One region of the Streptomyces sp. NPDC052020 genome, then DNA from elsewhere that is predicted to be linked to it. Evidence: riboswitches for the same ligand, from Rfam matches in the RefSeq annotation. Region 1 holds a riboswitch; the other holds the start of a gene.
The links. Region 1 has a riboswitch for cobalamin ahead of AB0L74_RS18660 (ABC transporter substrate-binding protein). Riboswitches for the same ligand answer to the same signal wherever they lie in the genome.
Positions count from the first base shown of each region.

Region 1 (3,664 bases):
CCGTCGACGCGGACCTGCCCATCGTGGGGACGGAGGACGCGGTAGACGGCGCGCAGGAGGGTGGACTTGCCGCTGCCGTTGGGGCCGACCAGGCCGATGACCTCCCCGGGTCGGGCGGTCAGGGAGACGTCGCGCACCAGGCGGCGCGCACCGGCGGTGAGGGTGACGCCGTCGACGACGAGTTCGCTGCCGGTCATGCCCCTCCTCGGTCGGTGGTCCGCCGGGCGTCGCGGCGCATCAGCCACAGGAAGAACGGGCCGCCGCACAGCGCCGTCAGCACCCCGACGGGGATCTCCATGGGCGCGGCGACGGTGCGTGCGGCGATGTCGGCCCAGACGAGGAAGACCGCGCCGCCGAGCGCGGCCGTCGGCAGGACGCGGCGGTGGTCGCCGCCGACGACGAGGCGCACGATGTGCGGGAGCATGAGGCCGACGAAGCCGATCGGTCCGGCCGCCGCGACGAGGACCCCGGTGACGAGGGAGAGCAGGACGAACATACGGGCGCGGAAGCGGCCCACGTCCAGCCCCATCGTCGTCGCGGCCTCCTCGCCCGCCAGCAGCAGGTTCAGGTTGCGGGCCTGGACCATCAGGACGCCGATGCCGGCCAGCAGGGCCGCGCTGGGCAGCCACAGCGTGCCCCAGTTGACGCCGCCGAGACCGCCGAGGGTCCAGGCGAGGACCGCGCGGGCCTCGTTGCCGTGGTCGGTGGTGAGCAGCAGCAGGTCGAGCAGCGCGGTGAGCACCGCGGCGATGGCGACGCCGGACAGGACGAGCCGCGCGGAGGTGATGCGACCGCCGGTGCGGGCGGTGGCGTACACCAGGAGCAGAGCGCCCAGGGCACCCAGGAAGGCGGCGACCGGCAGTGACACCGGCCCGAACACGGTCACCCCGAAGACGATCACCGCGACGGCGCCGAGGGACGCCCCGGAGGAGACGCCGAGCAGGTAGGGCTCGGCGAGCGGGTTGCGGAGCAGGGCCTGGAGTGTGGTGCCCACGACGGCGAGTCCGGCGCCCGTCACCGCTCCGAGCAGGACGCGCGGCGCTCGTACGTCCAGGACGATGGTCTCCCGCGCCCGCGGCCAGTCGGGTTCGGCCCAGCCCGCGCCCAGCGCGTGGGTCACGATGCCCCACACCTGGCCCGGTGGCACGTGTACGGAGCCGATGGTCAGGCCGGCTGTGGCCGAGAGCAGGAGCAGGGCGGTGAGGAGGACGAGCGTGGTGGCGAGTGCCGCCCGGCCCGTCCGTATCCCCTGGCGGCGCCCCTGCCGGGCGGTCGGTCCGGTGTCCGTGCCGGTGACGGCGGCGGTCACCGGAAGCTCTCGGGGTGCAGGCCGCGGGCCAGGTCCTCGACCGCGTAGGCCGACCGGACGCCGACCAGGGTGGCGGTCAACGGCAGCACGACGAACCGCTGGTTCCGGACGGCGGGCACGTCGGCGAGGGCCGGCTGGGACAGCAGGAACTTCTTCTTCCGCTCGACGCTGCCGGCGCCCTCGTAGTCGTAGATGGCGATGACTTCCGGCTTGCGCTGGACGACCTGTTCCCAGGAGACGTCGCCGAAGACGTCATCGAGGTCGGCGAAGACGTTCTCGCCGCCGGCCAGGCGGATCAGTTCGGTGGCCAGGCTCTTGCCGCCCGCGGTGAAGGCGGTCTTGTCCCCGCTGTCGTACACGAAGACGGAAAGGCGGGGTTCGCCCTCGACAGCCGTGGTGGCCCGGCCGACGCGGTCGCGGAGGTCGGACACCAGCTCGTCCGCCCGGCCGGGTACGCCGAAGATCCGGCCGATGGTGCGGATCTCTTCGTAGGTGTCCTTCATCGTCACCCGTTCCTTCCCGCAGTACTCGCGGTTGAGATAGGTGTCGATGCCCGCGTCGGCGAACGCCTCGCGAGAACGGCCCTCGTTCTCGGCGAAGGCGCTGCCGTAGCCGCCGTAGACGAGGTCTGGCTCCGCCTCCAGGACGGTCTCGAAGGACGGTTCCCTCTTCGCCAGTTCCGGAATCGACTCGTAGTCCTCCCTCAGGCCGGGCAGGACGGCGGAATCGGGGAAGGCGGTGCCTGCCATACGGTCCTTCAGGCCGAGGGCGAGCATCAGTTCCGCCGGGTGCTGGTGGATGGTGACGACTCGGGAGGGCGGCTCGTCGTACGTCGTCTTCACGCCGCAGTTGTCGACGGTGACGGGGAAGCCGTCGGCCGGCGAGGCCGTGGTTTCGGCGCCCTGGGCGGTGCCCTGCGGCGAACCGCAGCCGGCGGTGAGCAGGGCCGCCGACAGGGCGACGGCCGCCGCCACGGCACGCAGGGCGTGGCGCCGGTGGGCAGGGGTGAACAGCGGGGGACGGGACGTGCCGTCGTACACGTAGAGCCTCCTGGGGAGTCCGCGCTCCTCGGAACGGGCCCGCGACAGGCCAGTGTCCTGACTCCCGGATCGACGTTCCCCCTGCCTTCCCGCGCGGTGCGCGGTGGCATGCCGAAGGGGTGCACTCCCCGGTCACAGTGGCGGGACCGTGCCGGATTCGCACCGGCTTCCTGTCTCCCGTCGCGGTGATGACCTGGTGATACTACGGTCCGCGGAGTCGAGGTCAAAAGGGCGTGCGAATCCGCCTGCGCGCTCCCGCCCGCCCTCACTCCTCGCGGACGGCCCGCAGCACCAGCCGCTCGGCGTTCTCGTCGTACGGGCGGCCGTCGAAACCGCCGAAGACCTCCACCCGGCCGAACCCCGCCTCCCGAGCCATCCGCCGCAGCTCCACCGCGCTGTACACGAACCACACCAGGGTGGCTCGCGTGACCCGCTCGCCGCGGACCAGTACCCAGTCGCTGCGCAGCCGCGCCCAGTCGTCCAGCACGCTGTCGGTCTGCACCATCAGGTCGTCGCCGCGCCGCACCACCTTCGGCGGGGTGACCTTGCGGGCCAGGAGTTCCTTGCCGGCGAGGTCCAGGACGAGGGTGCCGCCGGGTGTCAGGCAGGTGTGCATGGCGCGCAGCACGCGGGCGTTGTCGGCGGGGTCCTCGAAGTAACCGAACGAGGTGAACATGTTGAGGACGACATCGAATCCGCCCGGCGCCTCGTACTCCCGGGCGTCGGCCCGCACGTGGGCGACCCGGACGCCGGCGTCGGCCGCTCGCTTCCGGGCCCGCTCCAGCATGGCCGGGCTCAGGTCCACCCCGGTGACGGCGTAGCCCCGGCGGGCGAGCGGCACGGTGAACACACCGGGCCCGCAGCACAGGTCCAGCACCCGGGCGCCGGCGGGGAAGGACAGCAGGGGAGAGGTGCCGAGCAGCTCCTCGGCCTGCGCGTAGCGCTGTTCGGAGAAGAGGAAGTCGTGGAACTCGGTCCAGAAGTCATCGTCCTGGAACCCGCCCGTCCGTGTCATGCGGTCTCAGTGCTCCTTCGTCGTCCTCGTGCGGGTGGGGCTGTTTCACCGTGCGGTCGCGCAGTGCCAGCAGCACAGGGGGCAGCACCAGGCACTGTGCGGCGGCCAGCAGCCAGAACCGGCCTGTGCTCCCGGCGTGTTCGGCGAGGCCGTAGAGCTGCCCGCCCAGTACTCCGCTGGTGCAGGCGCCGAGCCCGGCGGCCAGCCGTTGCTGGCCGAAGACCACGGCGTCCGAACGGGGGCTGCGGCGCAGCGCCTCCAGGTCGTTCTTGAGGAAGAGCACGATGTCGCCCAGGGTGA
Region 1 covers NZ_JBFAWY010000016.1:55,345-59,008, forward strand. The annotation lists gene AB0L74_RS18650 (ABC transporter ATP-binding protein) at 1-197, opposite strand, end outside; gene AB0L74_RS18655 (iron ABC transporter permease) at 194-1,246, opposite strand; gene AB0L74_RS18660 (ABC transporter substrate-binding protein) at 1,306-2,349, opposite strand; cobalamin riboswitch at 2,379-2,561, opposite strand; gene AB0L74_RS18665 (class I SAM-dependent methyltransferase) at 2,615-3,364, opposite strand; gene AB0L74_RS18670 (MFS transporter) at 3,333-3,664, opposite strand, start outside.

Region 2 (3,664 bases), on a different contig from region 1:
CCGCGCGGGCGATCCGGGTCGCCGGGCGCGAGCGCAGGTAGTACGTCGTCTTCAGCCCGGACTTCCAGGCGTAGGCGTACATCGAGGAGAGCTTGCCGATGGTCGGCGTCTCCATGAACAGGTTCAGCGACTGCGCCTGGTCGAGGAACGGGGTGCGGGCGGCGGCCAGGTCGATCAGGCCGCGCTGCGGGATCTCCCACGCCGTGCGGTACAGCCGCCGGACGTCCTCGGGGATCCAGGCCAGGCCCTGTACCGAGCCGTTCGCCTCGCGCAGCGCCTCGCGGGTGCGGGCGTCCCACACGCCGAGCCGCTTGAGGTCGTCCACCAGGTAGGAGTTGACCTGGAGGAACTCGCCGGACAGCGTCTCGCGCTTGAAGAGGTTGGACACCTGCGGCTCGATGCACTCGTAGACGCCCGCGATGGAGGCGATGGTCGCGGTCGGGGCGATGGCGAGGAGCAGGGAGTTGCGCAGGCCAACGGCCGCGATCCGCTTCCGCAGGGCCGCCCAGCGCTCCGGCCAGGCCAGGTCGGTGTCGTAGTGGTCGGGGTGGAGGACACCGCGGGCGGTACGGGTCTTCTCCCAGGCCGGGAGCGGGCCGTCGCACTCGGCGAGGGCGGCGGACGCCTCGTACGCGGCGAGCATGATCCGCTCGGCGATCCGGGTGGACAGCCGCTTGGCCTCGGGCGAGTCGAAGGGCAGGCGCAGCTTGAAGAAGACGTCCTGGAGGCCCATCGCGCCCAGGCCCACCGGACGCCACCGGGCGTTGGAGCGGGCCGCCTGCGCGGTCGGGTAGAAGTTGATGTCCACGACCCGGTCGAGGAAGGTGACGGCGGTGCGGACGGTGGCGTCCAGCCGCTCCCAGTCGATGTCGTGGGCGTCCGGGTCGACGAAGGCGCCGAGGTTGACCGATCCCAGGTTGCAGACGGCCGTCTCCCCGTCGTCGGTGACCTCCAGGATCTCCGTGCAGAGATTGGAGGAGTGGATGACGTGGCCGGGCTCGGCGGTCTGGTTGGCGGTGCGGTTGGCGGCGTCCTTGAAGGTCATCCAGCCGTTGCCGGTCTGGGCGAGGGTGCGCATCATCCGGCCGTACAGCTCGCGGGCCGGGAGCGTCTTCCTCGCCAGCCCCGCGGCCTCCGCCGTGCGGTAGGCGGCGTCGAACTCCTCGCCCCACAGGTCGGCCAGCTCCGGCACGTCGGAGGGGGAGAACAGCGACCAGGGCTCGTCGGCGTTCACACGGCGCATGAACTCGTCCGGCACCCAGTGCGCGAGGTTGAGGTTGTGGGTGCGGCGGGCGTCCTCGCCGGTGTTGTCGCGCAGCTCCAGGAACTCCTCGATGTCCGCGTGCCAGGTCTCCAGGTAGACCGCCGCCGCGCCCTTGCGCCGGCCACCCTGGTTCACGGCCGCCACGGAGGCGTCCAGGGTCTTCAGGAACGGCACGATGCCGTTGGAATGCCCGTTGGTGCCGCGGATCAGCGAACCCCGGGCGCGGACGCGGGAGTAGGCGATGCCGATGCCGCCGGCGTGCTTGGACAGGCGGGCGACCTGGTGGTAGCGCTCGTAGAGGGAGTCCAGCTCGTCCTTGGGGGAGTCCAGGAGGTAGCAGGACGACATCTGGGGGTGGCGGGTGCCGGAGTTGAACAGGGTGGGGGAGGACGGCAGATAGTCCAGGCGGCTCATCAGGCCGTACAGCGCGGCCACTTCCTCCAGCGCGCGGTCCGTGCCGTCCTCCGCCAGCCCGGCGGCGACCCGCAGCAGGAAGTGCTGGGGCGTCTCGATCACCTTGCGGGTGATCGGGTGGCGCAGCAGGTAGCGGCTGTACAGGGTGCGCAGGCCGAAGTAGCCGAAGCGGTCGTCGGCGCGCGGGTCGGCCAGCGCGTCCAGACGGCCGGCGTGGCGGCGGACGAACGCGGCGGTGCGGTCGGCGATCAGCCCCTCGCGGTGGCCGGTGGCGACGGACTCGGTGAACGCGGTGACGCCCTGGGAGGCGGCCTCGGCGCGGATGCCGAGGGTCAGCAGCCGGGCGGCCAGCTTCGAGTAGGCGGGGTCCTCGGCGATCAGGCCGGCCGCCGCCTCCGTGGCCAGCTCGCGCAGCTCCGTCTCGTCCGCCCGCGCGGACCGGCCGCGCAGCGCGGCGGCGGCGACCCGGCCGGGGTCGGCGTCGGGGAGGTCGGCGGTCAGCTCGGTCAGGGTCCGCAGCAGCGCGGCACCGGGACCGTCGTACTCCGGCTGGATCGCTGAAGCCGGGTCGGCTGGCGCGATGGTCACGTGAGGCACTCCCTCGCTCGGCACGGGGCCTTGCGCGGGGCAGGGGGCAGCTCACGAGCGCACGCGGCGCCGCGTCCACCGGCCCATTCCGCGAGGCCCGGACGTCATGGCACACGGGCCGGACGGCTCGTGCGCACTGCCGGCAGGTCCTCGGACTGGCTCGGTGCGCGGATGCGGTTTCTGCGGAGAGGCAGGCATACGGGCATGAGTACACCGTTGCGGGACAGTTCCGGATTCGCACCGGATTCCCCTGCGGCGACAGCGAGCACGAGCATACATCTTGTGCCGGGCCCCGGAACCACCCCCAGATGTTGTGTCGTCGTGAGGGCGGCGTGGGTCGGCGCGGCAACGGCAACGGGCCGCCGGGTTTCCTCCGGCGGCCCGTGTGCGGGGTGCGGGTGCGGGCGTCAGTGCGCCGCGCCGGCGGTGGCCGGCGGCAGCTCCGTCTGCACACCGGGGTCGCCGGCGTCCGCCGTGTAGTCCTCCGGGCGGGTCTCGTCGACGCCGTCCGGTGCCTTGACCGCCCGCAGGACGACCGTCAGGACCACGGTGACCACCACGTTGAGCACGAAGGCGGTCAGGCCGATGTAGCCGATCTCACCGATGCCGGGGATCTCCTTGGCCGAGCCGCCGAAGTGCTTCTGCGTCGGGGAGGCGACACCGTAGGCGGCGACCGTGCCGTACACCATGCCGACCGCCCAGCCGGCCAGCAGCGCCCAGCGGTGGAACCAGCGCGTGAACAGGCCGCCGACCAGGGCCGGGAAGGTCTGGAGGATCCAGATGCCGCCCAGCAGCTGGAAGTTGATCGCGACCGTCTTGTCCATCGTCAGGACGAAGACGAGCGCCCCCACCTTCACCAGCAGCGACACCAGCTTGGAGACCTTGGTCTCCTGCTCCGGCGTCGCGTCCGGCTTGATGAAGTCCTTGTAGATGTTGCGGGTGAACAGGTTCGCCGCCGCGATCGACATGATCGCCGCCGGGACGAGGGCACCGATGCCGATGGCCGCGAAGGCCACGCCCGCGAACCAGTCCGGGAACATGTCCTCGAACAGCTGAGGGATCGCCAGCTGCCCGTTGCTCACCTTGATGCCGGCCGCGATCGCCATGAAGCCGAGCAGCGCCAGCAGGCCCAGCATCAGCGAGTACAGCGGCAGGATCGTGGTGTTGCGGCGGATCACCTCACGGCTGCGCGAGGACAGCGTCGCGGTGATCGAGTGCGGGTACATGAACAGCGCGAGCGCGGAGCCCAGCGCCAGCGTGGCGTACGTCCACTGGCCCGCCTCGCCCGGTGCCAGGGCGCCGCGCGGCTGGCCGGTGGCCGGGTTGGTCTCGGCGAAGGCCTCGCCCGCCTTGGCGAAGATGTCGTCGAACCCGCCCAGCTTGATCGGGATGTAGATG
Region 2 covers NZ_JBFAWY010000002.1:150,461-154,124, reverse strand. The annotation lists gene AB0L74_RS02590 (ribonucleoside-diphosphate reductase subunit alpha) at 1-2,266, opposite strand, end outside; cobalamin riboswitch at 2,390-2,554, opposite strand; gene mctP (monocarboxylate uptake permease MctP) at 2,674-3,664, opposite strand, start outside.
Region 2: linked by a shared signal. The riboswitch ahead of AB0L74_RS02590 (ribonucleoside-diphosphate reductase subunit alpha) and the one ahead of AB0L74_RS18660 (ABC transporter substrate-binding protein) in region 1 are both predicted to bind cobalamin.